3 regions of the Neotabrizicola shimadae genome follow, and region 1 is predicted to be linked to each of the others. Evidence: riboswitches for the same ligand, from Rfam matches in the RefSeq annotation. Region 1 holds a riboswitch; each other region holds the start of a gene.

Evidence for each region. Region 1 has a riboswitch for cobalamin ahead of JO391_RS17225 (DUF1636 family protein). Riboswitches for the same ligand answer to the same signal wherever they lie in the genome.
Region 2: linked by a shared signal. The riboswitch ahead of JO391_RS21525 (DUF1636 family protein) and the one ahead of JO391_RS17225 (DUF1636 family protein) in region 1 are both predicted to bind cobalamin.
Region 3: linked by a shared signal. The riboswitch ahead of bluB (5,6-dimethylbenzimidazole synthase) and the one ahead of JO391_RS17225 (DUF1636 family protein) in region 1 are both predicted to bind cobalamin.

The regions. Positions count from the first base shown of each region.
Region 1 is NZ_CP069370.1:3,546,060-3,552,116, forward strand. It holds gene JO391_RS17210 (ABC transporter substrate-binding protein) at 1-1,509, opposite strand, end outside; gene JO391_RS17215 (sialidase family protein) at 1,798-3,030, shown strand; gene JO391_RS17220 (RrF2 family transcriptional regulator) at 2,942-3,421, opposite strand; cobalamin riboswitch at 3,624-3,837, shown strand; gene JO391_RS17225 (DUF1636 family protein) at 3,868-4,308, shown strand; gene JO391_RS17230 (ABC transporter ATP-binding protein) at 4,305-5,081, shown strand; gene JO391_RS17235 (ABC transporter substrate-binding protein) at 5,107-6,036, shown strand; gene JO391_RS17240 (FecCD family ABC transporter permease) at 6,040-6,057, shown strand, end outside.
Region 2 is NZ_CP069370.1:2,517,989-2,524,045, forward strand. It holds gene JO391_RS12210 (FecCD family ABC transporter permease) at 8-1,057, opposite strand; gene JO391_RS12215 (ABC transporter substrate-binding protein) at 1,061-1,993, opposite strand; gene JO391_RS12220 (ABC transporter ATP-binding protein) at 2,010-2,783, opposite strand; gene JO391_RS21525 (DUF1636 family protein) at 2,809-3,231, opposite strand; cobalamin riboswitch at 3,262-3,487, opposite strand; gene JO391_RS12225 (GTP-binding protein) at 3,605-4,819, shown strand; gene JO391_RS12230 (DUF1826 domain-containing protein) at 4,816-5,463, shown strand; gene JO391_RS12235 (VOC family protein) at 5,555-5,938, opposite strand.
Region 3 is NZ_CP069370.1:2,790,480-2,796,536, reverse strand. It holds gene hspQ (heat shock protein HspQ) at 1-277, opposite strand, end outside; gene JO391_RS13660 (transglycosylase SLT domain-containing protein) at 504-1,082, shown strand; gene JO391_RS13655 (propanediol utilization protein) at 1,114-1,941, opposite strand; gene bluB (5,6-dimethylbenzimidazole synthase) at 1,931-2,629, opposite strand; cobalamin riboswitch at 2,673-2,855, opposite strand; gene JO391_RS13645 (LacI family DNA-binding transcriptional regulator) at 2,901-3,911, opposite strand; gene JO391_RS13640 (extracellular solute-binding protein) at 4,295-5,893, shown strand; gene JO391_RS13635 (carbohydrate ABC transporter permease) at 5,948-6,057, shown strand, end outside.

The DNA of each region.
Region 1 (6,057 bases):
GAAGGCGCGCTGCGCCTCTTGCGCGAGCGCGATGCGGGCCGGGTCGTCGACCGGCTTGGCCAGCGCCTCGGCCACCTTGGCATCGACCGTGTCGTTCTTGTAGCCGCCCATCTTGCCTTGCGCATTGCCCGAGCCCGAGGCGATGGAACCGGCAAGGTAGGACGGCGCATCGGGAACGCGGGTGCCTACGTCATCGCGGAAGATCTGCACCGCGTTCTGGTCGGGGCCGGCGTACTGGTCTTGCTGGGGCTTCATGTCCACGGCGGTGATGCCGAGGTTCTGGCGCCACTGTTCGGCGATGTACTGCGCCGCCGCCTCGTTCGCGGGCGAGGAGATGCCGACGAACATGATCTTCGGCAGCTTTTCCGGGCCGCCATAGCTCGACTCGGCCAGCAGAGCCTTCGCCTTTTCCGGATCGAAGGGATAGGGCACGAAGGCCGGGTCTTCCGCGCCGGGGACAGAGTTCATCACCGTGTCGGTCTTCTTGTGCGGGCCATCGGGGAAGGACGCCTTGATCAGGCCGTCGCGGTCCACCGCCAGGATCAGCGCCTCGCGCACCTTGGGGTCGTCCATCGGCGCGCGGGTGGCGTTGAACCAGAAATGCTGGCTGGTCGGGATGGTGGGGCCGGCGGCGAAATCGGCGCCGAGGTCCTGCACCATGGTCGAGGTGACCAGTTCGGTATGGGCCTGGTATTCGCCCGACTTCAGCATCTGCGTCGCGGTGACGTTGTCTTCCACCGCGGTCAGTTCGATGCGCGCGAGCTTCGGCGCCGGGCCGAAGAAGTTGGGGTTCGGCACCCAGGCGACGGTGCCGGCGTCGAGATCGAGCGCCTCCATCATGAAGGGGCCCGAGGTCGCGCCGTTGGCGCCAAGGAACCAGTCGGGCACTTCGTTGCCATCGGCGCCACGGGCGACCGAGACCTTGACGATGGGCGCGATGTGGTTGCCCAGACGCTGGAAGAAGATCGGGTCCGGCCCGGAGAGCGTGACGGTGAGCGAGCCGTCGTCATTTGCGACCACGCCCGAGATGTCGGTGGCGGTGCCGTCCTTGACGGCGGCATAGCCCGCGACATTGGCAAGCACCTGGTCGATGCGCTGGTTCTTGGTGGCGGGCATCGCCGAAAGCTCCCAGCTTCCCTTCACATCGGCGGCGGTGATGGCCGAACCGTCGGCGAATTTCGCGTCCGGGTTCAGTTTCAGCGTCCAGACGGTGAAATCGGCGTTGGGCGCCCATTCGGCGATGACATAGGGCTGAATCTCGCCCTTGTCGTTGAAATACATCGGGCTGGCATTCCAGACCGAGTTCCAGCGATAGGGCACGCCGCCGCCGCGGAGCGGCGACCAGTCCTGGTTGAAGGCGGGATTGATCGCCTTCAGCACCTGGCCCTCCTGGGCCATCACGATGCGGGCGCCCGAGCCGAAGGCGGTGGCCGCCACGACGGAGCCCAGGCCGAATTTCAAGACGCCGCGCCGGGTCAGGCCGGCGGTATCCCTGGTTGTGCGGTTCATGTGTTCCCTCCCGATCCTTGCGACCTGGCCAGCGCTGTATCGCGCCCCTCCGGCCCGGAGTCGCATCGGGAGAAAACAGACAACTAGGGGCTTGATTTGTCAACTTGTTATTTCCAGTGAGGGGCTGTCAGGCTGGTTGTCAGGACGTGTTGGGGCGTGGACTCTATTTATAATATTGAAATAAAACAGTTTATGTTCTACTTCCGACTTCTCCCCCCGCAGGAATCGCTTGACAAGCAAGTTGACAAGTTGCGATCTGCATCGCGTCACCAGCGAAAGGCCCGCGCCATGCCCCCCTTCCCCGACCGCGAACTGACCGCCGAAGAGATCGTGGCCGCGATGGATGGCCGGCTGCACGCGCAGGAGGACGGGCGGGCGGATGCCTTCCTGCCCTCGCCCGTGGTGCAGAACCATGCGGCGAACCTGGCGCTGTTGCCGGATGGCAGCCTGGCCTGTGTGTGGTTCGGCGGCACGATGGAGGGGATGGGGGATATCTCTGTCTGGTGTTCGGTGCTGGCGCCGGGGGCGGCGCAGTGGTCGCCTGCGCGGAAGCTGTCGGACGATCCGGGGCGGTCCGAGCAGAACCCGGTGCTGTTCACCGCGCCGGACGGGCGGCTGTGGCTGTTCCACACCAGCCAGCCGGGCGGGCGGCAGGACGAATGCGAGATCGTCGCCCGGGTGTCGGACGGCGGGCTGGACGGGTTCGGCCCGCCGCGCCGGGTGGGCAGGTTCCGGGGCGTGTTCATCCGCCAGCCCCTCCGGATCGGGCCGCACGGCGAATGGCTGATGCCGGGGTTCCGCTGCATCACGCCGGCCGCGGGGCGCTGGACGGGCAGCGAGGACGATGCGGTGATGCTGGTGTCGCGCGATGGCGGCGAAAGCTGGGAGGCACGGGCGGTGCCGGGCAGCCTGGGCGCGGTGCACATGAACCCGGTGCCGGGCGGGGCAGGGGCGATGCCCGCCTTCTACCGCGACCGCTTTGCGCGGCAGGTGTTGCGCAGCCGGTCGGCGGATGGCGGGCTGACATGGACCGCGCCGGAACTGACCGAATTGCCGAACAACAATTCCTCGATCCAGGCGGTGCGTCTGGCCGACGGGCGCATCGCCATGGTGCTGAACCCGGTCAATGCCGCGATGTCGTCGGCCCGCCGCGCCTCGCTTTATGACGAGATCGAGGGCGAGGCGCCGGGCGAGGCTGCGCCCTCGGCCGCAGTCTGGGGCGTGCCGCGCGCACCGATGATGCTGGCGGTGTCAGCCGACGATGGCGAGACCTTCCCGCTGCGTGTCGAGCTTGACAGGGGCACAGGCGCGGCGTTGTCGAACAACTCGCGAGAGGGGCTGAACCGCGAGTTGTCCTATCCGTCGATCCTGCAGGATCCCGAAGGCAACCTGCACATCGCCTACACCTACCACCGCCGCGCCATCCGGCATGTCAGGTTGGACCGGGGTTGGCTTGCGCGACAGCTGGGAGTGCAGGCGGCCAGGCCAGGTGCGGCGGGCCAAGCGGGTTCGGTTCCCTGAGCACGTCCACCAGCGTCATCTCGTCGAACACGGCCAGAAAAGCGCGGACAGCCTTGGCGGCCGCCGCGGGCAGGCTGCATGGGCCGCGCAGGAGGCAGGGATCGCCGGTGGTGCATTGGCATTCGAACAAGGCAAAGTCGGATTCGGTGACGCGAAGGATGTCGCCGATACGGATTTCTGCAGGGTCGCGGGCAAGAGAGAATCCGCCCGTCCGCCCCTTGGTTCCGACCAGAAAGCCGGCATGCGAAAGCTCTCGCACAACCTTGCGCAAATGCGCTTCCGAAATGCTGTAAGCACGGGCGGCTTCTTCGATGGTGCACCGTTCGCCCCGGCGGTTTGCAGCGAACAGCAGAACCCGAATGGCGTAGTCGGAAAACTTCGTCAGTCGCATTGCATCCTATCACGCGCCACTTTCCGCTCAAATTGCGCATATTTGTGGCATGTTTTTATCATACCACGCCAGGTCGCGATGTCGCTATCCTCTCTCGTCTGGTCGGTAGGGGGAAAGCGGGCCGACGGGGGACCTAGCGGTCGCCTCGCGGAGGGCCAGCGGCCGACCTGTCATGGTCCGACTTGACTTCGCGGGTCCGCTCGGGCCAATTGGGCTCGATGGTTTCCGGCCTGTCAAAGACGTTGGCCGGATGAAAAGGGAACGCGGTGAGGTGTAGCCATCAGGCGCCAAATCCGCGACTGCCCCCGCAACTGTAGGCGGCGAGCGACCCCCGATCACCACTGGCTTTCGGGCCGGGAAGGTGGGGCGAGCAAGGACCCGCAAGTCAGGAGACCTGCCATCGAAACATGGACCACGCCGGGCGGGGTGCCCCGGAAGGAGTTGCGATGGATGATCTTCTGCGTCGGCCTGTGGCCACGCCCCCCTATGCCGTGACGCAACGCGCGCGGCACCAGATTCTCGTATGCCAGACCTGCCGTCACAAGGGCGACACCTGCCGACCCGGTCTGCAGTTGCTGGAGCGATTGCGCGTGGCCATTGCCGCCGCGGGGCTTGGCGACGGCTTCGAGGTTTCAGGCACCGCCTGCATGGCGGGCTGCGACCGGCCCTGCACCGTGGCCTGGCGGGCCACGTCCAAGGCGACCTGGTTGTTCGGCGACATCAGCCCGGATGAGGACATCGACGATCTGGTGGCCTTTGCCCGGCTCTACCGCGACCTTGACGACGGCTGGTGCCGCGCAGCCGACCGGCCCGGCAAGCTGGCCGAACATGTGCTGGCCCGCATCCCCGCCGCGCTGATCGTGACTGGCGAAGAGGTCGTGCAATGACGCCAGACATCGAATTGCGCGGCGTGACATGGGGGCCGGCGGGCGGCCCCGAGATCCTTCATGACCTGTCGTTCCAGGTGCCGCGCGGCGAATTGCTGGCGATCTGCGGCGCCAACGGGGCGGGCAAGTCCTCGCTTCTGCGGCTGATCTACCGGTTCCAGCCGCCGCGGCGCGGGACGGTGCTGCTGCGGGGTCGCGACATCTGGCTGATGAGCGCGCCCGAAGCGGCGCGGGTGGTCGCCGCCGTGCTGCAGGAACAGCCCACGGATTTCGCCCTGACCGCGCGGCAGATCGTGGCGCTGGGCCGTCTGCCGCACCGGCGTGGGCTTTTCGCCGGCCTGTCCTCGCCCGGTGCCGACGACGAGGCGGTGATCACCGGCGCACTGGTGCGGCTTGACCTTGTGGCGCTGGCCGACCGGCCCTTCGGAACCTTGTCGGGGGGCGAGCGGCAGCGGGTGATGGTGGCCCGCGCCCTGGCGCAGGAACCGCAGGTTCTGGTGCTGGACGAGCCGACGAACCATCTGGACATCCGCCACCAACTGGAACTGCTGGCGCTGTTGCGCGGCACCGGGTTGACCGTGGTCACCACGCTGCACGACCTGACGCTGGCCGCCGAACATGCCGACCGCATCATCGTGCTGCGGCAGGGGCGCATCCTTGCCGACGGTCCACCCGAACGGGCGCTGACCGAGACCACCCTTGGCCAGGCCTTCGAGGTGCGCAGCCGGATCGACCGTTCGGGCGACCGGCCGCGCTTTTCCTTTCATCTCTGATCCCCTCATAACCTAGCGAGGACCCATGCTTCGTCTTTCCCTTGCCGCCCTGCTGTTGTCTGCCGGTGCGGCCGCGGCCTTCCCCGTGACCGTGAAAAGCTGCAACCGCGACGTCACCTTCGATGCTGCCCCCAGCCGGGCGATTTCCAACGATGTGAACCTGACCGAGATGATGCTGGTGCTCGGCCTGCGGGACCAGATGGTGGGCTATACCGGCATTTCGGGCTGGAAGACGCTGGACCCGGTGATGCGCGAAGGCGTGGCCGAACTGCCGGAACTGTCGGCCAAATACCCGACCAAGGAGGTGCTGGCGGCAGCCGAGCCGGATTTCTTCTTTGCCGGCTGGAACTATGGCATGAAGGTCGGCGGCGAAGTGACGCCCGAGACGCTGGAGCCCCTGGGGATCAAGGTCTATGAGCTGACCGAGAGCTGCATCCACATCGGGCCGAAGGAAAAAAGCTCGATGCAGGACATGTATGCCGACATCCTGAACCTGGGCACGATCTTCGGCGTCGAGGACCGCGCGCAGGCGCTGGTGGCCGGCTGGCAGGCCGAACTGGCCGAGGTGACGAAGGGCGTGGACCGGACCGATCCGGTGCGGGTCTTCGTCTATGACTCGGGCGAGAAGGCCCCCTTCACCGCCGGCCGCTATGCCATGCCGACCGCGATGATCGAGGCGGCGGGCGGCGTGAACATCATGGACGATCTGGACAAGTCCTGGGCCGAGATCGGCTGGGAACCCGTGGTCGAGCGCAACCCCGAGGTTGTGGTGATCGTGAACTACGGCGACGTGACGGCCGAACAGAAGATCGCCTTCATGAAATCGAACCCGGCTTTCGCCGAGATCGACGCGGTGAAGAACGACCGCTTCGTCGTGCTGGAATATGTCGAGGCGACGCCCGGCCCGCGCAACATCGAGGCGGTGAAGAAGCTCGTCGCCGGCTTCGCTGACTGAGCCATGGCCGAGACGACCGCC
Region 2 (6,057 bases), 1.0 Mb from region 1:
CAGCCTTTCACCGCCGCTTCGCCATCATCCAGATGAAGAACACCCCGCCGATCAGGCCGGTGACGACGCCGATCGGCACGTCCTCGGGTGCCATGACGACACGGGCAGCGGCATCGGCCAAGATCAGGAAGACCGCCCCGGCGAAGGCCGAGGCTGGCAGCACCTGGGCATTGTCGCCGCCCACGACCAGCCGCACCAGATGCGGCATCATCAGGCCGACAAATCCGATCAGGCCGGAAAAGGCCACCATCACCCCGGTGACAAGGGCGGCGGCGACAAAGACGGTCAGGCGGAAGCGGCCGACCTCGACCCCGAGACTGGCGGCGGTCTCGTCGCCCAGGCTCATGGCGTTCAGCCGCCCGGCCTGCGCCCAAAGCCAGAGGCCGCAGGGGACGAGCACCGCCACCGGCCAGATCAGGTGGTTCCATTGCGCAAGGCCAAGCCCGCCCAGCATCCAGAACACGACGGTATGCGTGGCACGCGGATCGCCGAGGAAGATCAGGATGTTGGCGCAGGCCATGATGACAAAGCTGACTGCGACCCCCGCCAGAACCAGCCGGTCGGCGCTGCTGGCCCCGGCCAGTTGGGCCACGCCCAGCACCATGACGGTCGCGACGAGCGCCCCGCCAAAGGCCATCAGCGGCACGGTCAGAAGGCCAAGGAACAGTCCGGTGTGCATCAGCGCCGCAACCGCACCAAAGGCCCCGCCGGACGAGATGCCCAACAGATGCGGGTCCGCCAGCGGGTTGCGAGTCACCGATTGCAGCGCCGCCCCGACAAGGCCAAGCCCCGCCCCGACCAGCCCCGCCAGCACCACCCGGGGAAAGCGGATCTCCCAGACGATGTTGGCACGACCGGCGTTCCAGTCCGGGGTGACCACGCCCGGCAGGATGCGGTCCAGGGCGACGCCCCAGACCGTGCTCAAGGGAATGGCCACCGCCCCCACTGACACCGCAACGACGGCCGATATGAGCAGCACCGCGGCCGCCGCAAGGGCGATGCCGGTGCCGGTACCGATCTTGCGGGTTAGCGATGCGGGGGCGGCGGCGTCAACCATGGCCTATTGCCCCCAGAAGCCCGCGACCAGCTTTTCCACCGCCTTGATGTTGCGGGGGCCTGGCGTCGCCTCGACATATTCCAGAACGACGAAGCGGTCGTTCTTCACCGCGTCGATATTGGCGAAGGCCGGGTTCTCTTTCATGAAGGCAATCTTCTGCTCGGCCGTGACATCGCCGTAGTTCACGATGACCACGACCTCGGGGTTGCGCTCCACCACCGGTTCCCAGCCGATCTCGGCCCAGCTTTTTTCCAGGTCGGACATGATGTTGACCCCGCCCGCCGCTTCGATCAGCGCGGTCGGCATGGCATAGGCGCCGGCGGTGAAGGGCGCCTCTTCGCCGCTGTCATAGACGAAGACGCGCAAGGGAGCGCTACGGTCCACGCCCGACGTCACTTCCTCAAGCCGCGCCTTCCAGCCTGCGACCAGATCCTGCGCCTTGGCCTCGACCCCGAAGATGGTCCCCAGGTTCAGGATGTCGTTGTACATGTCATCCATGCTGGACCTGGCCTTCGGGCCGATGTGGATGCAGCTTTCGGTCAGCTCGTAGGTCTTGATGCCCAAGGGTTCCAGCGTCTCGGGCGTGACCTCGCCACCGACCTTCATGCCGTAGTTCCAGCCGGCGAAGAAGAAGTCCGGCTCGGCGCCGGCCAGCACTTCCTTGGTCGGATACTTGGCCGACAGTTCCGGCAGTTCGGCCACGCCCGCGCGCATTTCCTCGTCCAGCGTCTTCCAGCCGGAGATGCCGGTATAGCCAACCATCTGGTCGCGTAGGCCCAGGACCAGCATCATCTCGGTCAGGTTCACGTCGTTCGAGATGGCGCGGGTGGGGGCAGCGTCGAAAGTCACCTCGCGGGCGCAGCTTTTCACGGTGACAGGGTAGGCAAGCGCCGAGGAGGCAGACAGAAGGAAGGCGGCAAGCGAAAGACGGATCATCTTGGGGTCCTTTGGATCAGAGGTGGAAGGAAAAGCGCGGGGCATCGCCGGTGCGGTCGATGCGCGCACGCACGTTGAAGGCCTGGGCGAGCGTCGCCTCGGTCAGGGCCATTTCGGGTGGGCCGTCGGCCAGGATGCGGCCTTCACGCAGGATCAGCATGCGCTCGGCAAATTCGGCGGCCAGGGTCAGGTCATGCAAAGTGGCAATGACGGTCAGGCCAAGACCCTTCAGCAGCGCCAGAAGCTCCAGCTGGTGGCGGATATCCAGATGGTTCGTCGGCTCGTCCAGCACGATCACGCGCGGCTGTTGGGCCAGCGCACGGGCAACCATGACCCGTTGGCGTTCCCCGCCCGACAGCGTGCCGAAAGCGCGGCCGGCCATGCCGGCCAGGCCCATCCGCAAAAGGGCGGCCTCGATGATCGCGGCGTCCTCGCCTCCGGGCGTGGACAGACCCGCGCCCCAACCTCGCCGATGCGGAAGGCGGCCAAGCGCCACGATCTGCCGGGCGGTCAGCGCGAAATCGGTGGGTTGTTCCTGCAGCACGGCGGCAAGCTGGCGCGCAGCCTCGGGTGCGCCCATCAGCCAGATATCCTTGCCCATCAGCCGCACGGTGCCCCGGCGCGGCGCCTGGTGGCGATAGATCAGCCGCAGAAGCGAGGATTTCCCGGCCCCGTTCGCCCCGCAGATCGCCATGATCTGACCCTGTGGCACGGCAAAGCTGATGTCGGCAAGGATGTCGGGCCGCCCTTTCGGGCCCCAGGCGACGCCGGAAAGCTCAACCGCGTTCACTGGATCGCCCCTTCGCGAGTGACGATCATCGCCGCGGGAATCCGCGCCAGCGTGTTGTCGCAAAGCCGCGGGGGCAATCACGTCCAGACATCCAGCCGTCCTCCAACGCTGCGTAAAGGCGCGAGAACTCGACCAGATCGTCAATCGGCTGGGCCGGGTCGATGTCGCCGAAGAGCCAGGTCGCCTTGGCATTGGCCCGCCAGCCGACGACACAGGGCCCGCCGTGTTCGGGCACGCAGCCTGCAAGACAGGCGGTGCCCGACACCTCGAATTCGTCACCAAGGCCCGCCGCCGCGATGGCCGCTCGCAGCTTCTTCAGAAGGGCAAAGCCCGGCGCGCAACTGCTGCTCTTGTGCTTGCAGGCCTTGCAGACCAGAATCTGATGCGGCGCGGATTGCGCCACGGAATAGGCAGGTGCGCTCACCGGCCGCCGCGGTTGATCGTCCATCGAAGTCTCCTTCCGGGGCACCCCGCCCGGTGGTTGCTGACGTCGATGGCAGGTCTCCTGACTCACGGGTCTGGGCTTGCCCCACCTTCCCAGCCTTCGTGTCCAAACACGTATGGCCAGTGGCATCGGGGGTCGCTCGCCGCTTACAGTTGCGGGGGCAGTCACGGATTTGGCGGCTGATGCCTACACCACACCGTATTCCCTTTTCACCCGGCCGCGCGTGGTTTGGCCGGGAACCATCAGTCGCGAACATGCAGTCGTCGACAGGCCGGATCAAGTCCTGTTCCGACCGGACAAAACCGCCGAACGACATTGCACCCTCTTTTGATTCGCGCTAGATCAAAGGTTATAGTATAACATAACAGAACGAACCATGCCCTCCAGCCAGCAAGATCCCCGCCTTCCCGTCACCGTCCTGTCCGGCTTTCTCGGGGCCGGGAAGACAACCCTATTGAACCACGTGTTGAACAACCGCGACGGACGCCGGGTCGCCGTGATCGTCAACGACATGTCCGAGGTGAACATCGACGCCGACCTGGTGCGCGAAGGGGCAGAGCTGAGCCGGTCTGAAGAAAAACTGGTCGAAATGACCAACGGCTGCATTTGCTGCACTCTGCGCGACGACCTTCTGACCGAGGTGCGGCGGCTGGCCTCCGAAGGTCGCTTTGACTACCTCCTGATTGAAAGCACAGGGATCGCCGAGCCTTTACCGGTAGCGGCGACCTTCGACTTCCGTGACGAAAGGGGTGTCAGTCTCTCCGATGTTGCGCGACTTGATACGATGGTGACGGTCGTGGATGCGGTGAACCTGCTCAAAGACTTCTCCAGCCACGATTTCCTGGCCGACCGGGGCGAAAGCCTTGGTGATCAGGACAACCGCAGCCTCGTGAACCTGCTGACCGAGCAGATGGAATTCGCCGATGTCATCGTGCTGAACAAGGTCGCGGACGCCACGCCTGCGCAGGTCGATGCCGCCCGCAAGATCGTTCGCGCCCTGAACCCCGACGCGCGCGTGATCGAGACCAGCCATTCCCGCGTGAATCCGGACGACATCTTCGACACCGGGCTCTTCGACTTTGACGAGGCGCATACCCACCCGATGTGGGCCAAGGAGCTGTACGGTTTTGCCAATCACACGCCGGAAACCGAGGAGTATGGCATTTCCTCTTTCGTCTACTACGCCCGCGAGCCCTTCCACCCGGCGAAGATCCATGCCGTCCTGAACGGCCCGCTGCCGGGTGTGATCCGCGCAAAGGGGCATTTCTGGATCGCCACCAGGCCCGACTGGGTGGCCGAGTTCAGCCTGGCGGGTGCGATGTCCTCGGTCACGCCCCTGGGGCGCTGGTGGGCCAGCGTTCCGGCCGAGCGGCTGCCCAAGCACCCCGACGCGCAAGCCGAAATTGCCTCGAAATGGGCCGAACCCTGGGGCGATCGGCGGCAAGAGATCGTGTTCATCGGGGCGGGCTTGGATCGTGAGGCGATCTGCGCCGCGCTGAATGGGGCTTTGATGACAAGTTGCGACTTCACCCCGCAAGCTTGGCGCAACCTGCCTGACCCCTTCCCGCAATGGGGTGCGAAAGCCGCATGATCCGGGTGGTCCGCAAACCGCTTCCGCGTGCCGTCTGGGTGGCCGCCTCGGACAAGGCAGAGGGCCTTGGGCGCATTCACGATCCGGGTATTGCGGCGGCGATCTGGCGCAGATCGCGCGACCCGGGTCTTGCTGCCTGGGTCGATAGCCTCTCGCCCGAGCGCCTGCCGTGTCTGCGTCAGGCGATGTCCGTGACAGATGTCGCGGCGGCAGTTCATGCCGCTTGCGACCGGCTGGGCCTTGCGCCGTCCCCGGAGCGGGGCCTGCTTGCCACCGATGCCGCGGCGCTGGCCCTTCGGTTCGGCACGATCATGGCCACGCCCAGGGTGCAGGTCCGGCTGGACGTGATCCGGAACAATGCCTGCCACAGGTTTCACTGCGACCGGGTGGTGGCGCGGCTCTTGTGCAGCTATCGTGGCCATGGCACCGAGTTCGGCCCGGCCACCGGGCAGGCAGAGGTCACGCAGGTGCAGACTCTGGCCGCCGGCGATGCCGCGATCTTTCGCGGCACGCTCTGGCCGGGCGAGGAATGCGGCCTCCTCCACCGCTCGCCGCCCATCGCGGGAACAGGTGAGACGCGGCTGCTTATGGTGATCGACCTGCCCGAGGATGAGGACGACTGCGACTGCGGTTTGCCGCATTAGCCGTTTCGGCCAGCGGATTGCCCCCAAGGCAGGAGGCCCCGTGCCGCAGGCATCTTTCCGCCACGGGCAGATGGGGCGGCGATTGGAATGCCTATTCTGGCTGGTAATGAAGGAAGGCGCAGGCCAGCTTGTTGCCATCTGGGTCCCGCACATAGGCCACATAGAATGTCGGTTCGTAATGGGGCCGTGTTCCGGGTTTCCCTTCATCACTGCCGCCATGCGCAAGAGCGGCGGCGTGGAAGTCGTTCACTTCTTTTGCCGTTTTGGCAAAGAGCGTGACCATCGTGCCGTTACCTGCGGTGGGTCGCTTGCCATCATACGGGGGGCACAGCCAAAGGCTGGACCCCTCGCCGTAAGCGTCGCCCCATCCCGCCCAGCCATCAGGCCAGTCCGGCGCGCGGTCAAGGCCAAGGCTTGAAAACACGGCGTCATAAAAGCGGATCGCCCTTGCGAGATCGCTGGTGCCGAAGGTCATGTCTAGGATCATTTTGTCTTCCTTTTCTTCTGCATGTCGAGACAAGGATCAGTCCTCAGAGTGGGCTCCGGGCAGTTCCCGGACCATTCCTGCAGACAACGCACCGCTCAGATCTTTGC
Region 3 (6,057 bases), 760 kb from region 1:
ACAGGTCGCCCAGGTCGGGGTGCGTGACCGGCTCGCCCGTGTCATCGGGGACGAGGTTCTGTTCCGAGACATAGGCGACATAATAGCTTTGGTCGTTTTCGGCCAGCAGGTGATAGAAGGGCTGGTCCTTCGAGGGGCGGCTTTCTTCGGGGATGTTCTCGTACCATTCCTCGGTGTTCGAAAACATGGCGTCCACATCAAAGACGACGCCCCGGAACGGGTGCTTGCGATGACGCAGCACCTGGCCGATATGATATTTTGCAAGCGTCGTCTGCATCTGTACCCCCATGATCATTATTACGCGTTTGGTCAAAAAGAGTCCATTCTTGGCGCGAAGGGGCCAAGGAAACAATCCGGATCAACAGGTTCGCTGGCCGGGCCCTTCGATCGGCCGTGGCAGACATGCATCCTCGCGGGAATCTGATCGCTGCGGCGTCTCTTGACGGGTTTCCCCCCGGCGGCACTTCACCTAGACTGCGCAAAAAAGAGAACGCGAGGGGCAGATGAGCAGAACTCTCCGCGCGTCGATGTTGTTGCTGTTCCTTGCCTCCTGTGGAGGCGGCAACTTTTCGGCGCCGCGCAATGTCGAGGATGCCTGCGCCATCGCGCGCGAGCGACCGCAGTACCTGCGGGCGATGGAAGCCACCGAGCGCAAGTGGGGCGTGCCCGTCCATGTGCAGATGGCGACAATCTACCAGGAGTCGAGTTTCGTGGGCAACGCCCGCACGCCGCACCGCTATGCGCTGGGCATCATCCCGATGGGGCGCCAGTCTTCGGCCTATGGCTATGCCCAGGCGCTGGACGGCACCTGGGAAGAGTATCAGGACGAGGAAGGCGGCCGCGGCGCCAAGCGCGACAACATTCGCGATGCCACCGATTTCATGGGCTGGTACATGGATGGTTCGGCCGAACGGCTGGGCATCTCGAAGACGGATGCGCGGTCGCAATACCTGGCCTATCACGAGGGCCGCACGGGCTTTGCCAATGGCAGCTACAACAACAAGCCCTGGCTTGTGGACGTGGCGAACCGGGTGGGCGCGCGGTCTGCGCGCTACGAGGTTCAACTGCAGGAATGTCGCTGACCAGGCAGGGCGTCCCGGCCCGGAGGCCGGGTCAGGTGGCCGTCGCAAGACGCTCGACGCCGGTGTAGCCGGCGGCGCGAAGGATTTGCGGACCTTCAGGCGGCACGCTGCCAGGCGCGAAGATCAGCGCCCTGGCCGGACCGGAATGGGACCGTGCAAAGCCCAGGGCACCCAGGGCGCGGGCGAGGTCGGCGGTCGGGTCGGAGGCGGGTCCGCGCCGGGCCTGGCAGCGACGCGCGCTTTCGCTGGCGAGCGCGGCGCAGCCGGCAAGGCCGGGCGCATTGGACCAGTCCGAAACCAGGTCGGAGATGTCGGCGTAGTCGCAGTCTTCGGCCCGCGTCCTTTCGGGCGGACCCCAGAAGCCGACAAGAAGCTCGGCCCTCGGCGGCGGCGGCAGGCCCATCAGCACCTCGCCCTGCCGCGAGGCCCAGAGATGGCGGTCGGGGTGGTCCAGCATCAGCGGGTCGCTGGCGCCTTCGGCGCGAAGGCAGGCGCGCACAAGGCAGCCGCGCGGGCCGGCGTATCCTGCAAGGCGTGCCACGGCCAGAAGCGAGGCGGTGGACATGCCGGTGCCCGACCCTGGCACGAAGCGCGGTTTCAGCAGGTAGCGCCCCTTGGGCGGCAGGCCCAGATCGTTCAGGAAGCGGCGCAGGCGGGGCAGGGGGATGAGCCCCGCGCCCTGGCCGAACCGGCAGGCCGCCAGCGCACCGGCCCGGCGCTGGCCCGCCAGGCCGGTGACCGCGGGCAACAGCGTGACAAGGCCGACCGGCCCGGCAGGGCCGATGCGGCCCTGGAGCCATTCGCCGAAATGGCAGGGCAGGGCGACGCGGGCGCCGGGGGGCAGGGGATCAGCCGTCACGCTGGCCCCAGCCGTCATGGAACACCAGGTCTTCCAGCGGCAGGCGGCTGCGCCAGCCGCGCGCCTGCAGTTCGGGCTCGGCATGAAGCTCGTCGACATGGCCAAGGCACAGATAGGCGACAGGCACGACCTGATCGGGCAGATTGAGGATCCGTTTGAGCGCCCCCTCGCGGAAGATGCTGACCCAGCCGACACCGATACCTTCGGCCCGTGCCGCGAGCCAGAGGTTCTGTACCGCGCAGACGGTGGAATAGAGGTCCATCTCGGGGGCATGGGTGCGGCCCAGGATGACCGGGCCGCCCCGGCTGCGGTCGCAGGTGACGCAGAGGTTGACCGGCGCGGCGGTGATGCCTTCCAGCTTCAGCGCCGAATAGAGCGGCCGGCGTTCGGCCGGAAAGAGCGTGGCGGCCTCGGCATTGGCCTCGGCGAAGGCGGCCTGAACCCGGCCCTTCACGCCGTTGTCGCGGATGACGATGAAGTTCCACGGCTGCATGAAGCCAACCGAGGGCGCATGGTGGGCGGCATCCAGAAGCCGCAGCAGGGTGGCATCGTCCACCGGACGCGGGGTGAACTGGCTGCGCACGTCGCGGCGGCTGTGGATGGCACGGTAGACCGCGGCGCGGTCGGCCTCTGGAAAGGGGGGGGCCGCGACCAGCGCGGCAGAGGCGGGTTGGGCAGGACTGGACAATCGGTTCCCCTGTCGTCGAAACGGGGTACAGGTCGGCCAGCCTGCGCCCCGGTTTCGTCTGGCCGGTCTTCTGACTCGGTTTCCTCCGGCGCCGCGCCTTCCCGACCGAGGTCAGTGGCATCTGCGGCCCCGTCCACCTTACAGCGTTGGGCACGTTGCGGAGTTTCACCGCATTCCCGATTATCCCGACCCTCGCAGGCCGGGCACCAGACCAACCCCAGATACCGCCGAGCCCGCACGGGCGCAATCGCCCTTGCGGCCGTGGCTTGGGTCACTCGTCGGGCAGGTTCTCGCGGAAGATGACGTGCTGGCGCGGCTGGACCGGGGTGTAGGGCAACCCGCGCACACCGGCGATCAGCGTGGCCAGCGCCTCGCGCGCCTCGACACGGGCGTTCTGGTCGATCACCGCGTCCATCGTGCCGTCCAGCAGCAGCGCCTTGTTGCCCTCGGTCGCCTCGTGGCCGATGAGCACGACGCGCTGCGCAAGCCCGCGATCCTTCATCGCCCGGCCGATGCCGTAAGAGCCGCCGCCGACATTGTAGATCGCGGCAAGGTCGGGGTGGCGGTCGAACAGCGCCATCGCCTCGCGCCAGGAATTCTCGCGGTCGTCCAGCATCTCGCGCAGTTCCACGATCTGCAGGCCGGGGAATTCCTCGTGCAGGATCTGGCGGAAGCCCATCTCGCGCTCCTGATGCCCGCGGTAGGACAGGGAGCCTGCGAAGAGCGCCACCTTGCCCTGGCTGCCCGTGCCGAGGAAGCGGCCCATCAGATAGCCAGCGAGGCGGCCCGCCTGCCGGTTGTCGGTGCCGATATAGGCCGCGCGGGGCACGTTCTGGATATCGGAGCAGAGGGTGACGATCCTGACGCCCGAGGCCGCCAGCCCGCGCAGCGCCTCGCGCACGACGGGATGGTCCAGCGCGATGACGCCGAGGCCGTCGACGGCGCCCTTCATCCGCGCCAGCCTTTCTGAAAGGGCCGCGGGATCGAAACCTTCGATGGTCTCGACCAGGGTTTCCACGCCGTCCAGCGCCGCGGCCTGGGTCTCGATCTGTGCCTGAAGCATCCGGATGAAGGAATTGGTGCCCTGGGGCAGCAGGAAGGCCAGCCGGACCGCTGGCGTCGAGGGCGCGCTGACGGCGACATAGCCAAGCCGCTGTGCAACGGACAGGACGTGCTGTCGCGTGTGTTCCTTGACGCCGGGCCGGTCGTTCAGGACGCGGTCGACAGTGGCAGGGGAAACCCCGGCCTCGCGGGCGATGTCGGTCAGTGTGGCGCGCAGCATGACGGTCTTCCGGATGTTCCCGACCAGCAGCTAGGGCCAGGGCGAGGGCGGGTCAACAGGGTGACGGGGGCCGCGCCGGGACACACTGATTTAAAAGACATCATTGCGCTGGCGATTCGCGTCATCTGGTGGCCGGTTGGCCTCGCGCTATGGATCGCCTGATCCTTTCTGCAGTCGCAAATCATGCAGCTTCTTGATGTCATTGCGGCAATCATCGACGAAACGTGCATGAGGGCCTCGAGAATCTCGCAACTGCGGCATCTTTCCTTCAAGAATAGAGCATCAAAATGATGTTTAGCATATAACAAATTGATTGACACTTGCCGCCGAGTCGCCGCACAAACCCGCCACGGGCTCCGGGAGAGGGCTTGAGGGAGGATCTCATGATCGGACGTCGCTTGACGCGGCGCGGGTTCCTAGGAACCGGCGCGCGATGGGGAATTGTCGGTGCCGGCGCCTTGATCGCGCCGCGCTGGATCGGGCAGGCCTGGGCGCAGGAGCTGGCGCCGGGCATGATCGGCGGGCCGACCGGCTTTGCCGGGGCCGAACGCTATCAATACGGACCGGACACGCCGGAAGGCCGCGCCGTCGAGGCGGCCAAGGCGATGAAGGCGGCAGGCACGGCGCCCGACAAGATCGTCCTCGGCCTGTCGGACGGGTCCATCGGCCAGCTGACCCAGCCCTTCCCGGCCGGCGCGCCCAGCGTCAAGGAACTGTGGGAGCGCGAGACCGGCATCACGCTGGAAATCGTGGGCCTGCCCAACGGGCAGGAATTCACCAAGACCATGCAGGACATCTCGACCAGCGCGGGCGGCTTCGACATCTACTCGACCGACTGGAACCGGTTGGGCGACCTGGTGGAATCCGGCGGCATCGCCAAGCTGGACGACTATGTCGCCGAATACAAACCGGAATGGGATGATCCGGTCCGCGGCTATGTGAACGGCGCGCAAGGCGTGTCGCTGATGAACATGTATCGCGGTTCGACCTATGGCGTGTCGCTGGACGGCGACTTCCAGACCTGGGTGTATCGGACCGACCTGTTCAACGACCCGGCCGAGCAATCGGCGTTCAAGAGCCAGTATGGCTATGACCTGGCCGTGCCGCGCACCTGGGCGCAGTTCAACGACATCGCGGCCTTCTTCCAGCGTCCGGACAAGGGCCTGTTCGGCTCGACCGACCTGCGCAACCAGGGCTGGGGCTATACCAACTGGTACCAGCTTTACACCTCGCTCGCCTCGCCGAACCAGTACCTGTTCGACAACGACGCGAACCCGCTGATCTCGTCCGAGCAGGGCATCAAGGCGACCCAGGCCTATATCGACTCGCTGGCCCACCATTCGCCTGATGCGATTTCCTGGGGCTGGCCGGAACAGTACGGCAACTTCGCCGCCGGCGGCGCGGCGATGACCTGCGCCTTCTCGAACCTGCCGAAGTTCCTGGACAATCCGGGCAATACCGGATCGACCGTCACGGGCAAGATCGGGTCCATGCTGCCGCCCGGCAACGAGATCGACGGCAAGATCGTCAGCCGGTCGGTGCTGTGGTTCTCGCTGACGGGGATGGTCAGCTCGCAGTCGAAGAATCCGGAACTGGCCTACCTGTTCCTGCAATGGCTCGGGTCCAGCCGCATCTATTCCTGGATGACGGCGAACCCCGGCGGCTATTTCGACCCCTTCAGCCTGAACGACTTTGCCGACCCCTTGGTGCGTGAGACCTACCACGCCTACCACATGGATGTGGTGCGCGAGACGGTCGCACGGTCGGTGCCGACCATCAACTACGCCGGCGCCACGGCCTTCAACAACGCGCTGGACGAAAACCTGATGGCCGCGCTGACCAAGGCCAAGACGCCCGAACAGGCGATGGCCGACACAGCGGCGGAATGGGAAAAGATCACCCGCCGCACCGGGCGCGACAAGATCGTCGAGGCGGTGCGCGGCAACATGGCCGCCTGGCCCACCGTTCTGGACCCGGTCTGAGACCATGCGCCGGGGCGGCCAGACCGCCCCGGCCCCTCCTTCAAGTGACTGCCGATGACCCGTTCGCCCGTCTTCGAGATCTTCCGCTACGCCGCGATCCTTGTCGCTCTGGCGATCACTCTGGTGCCGATCCTGTGGATGGTCTCCATGGCGTTCAAGCCGGT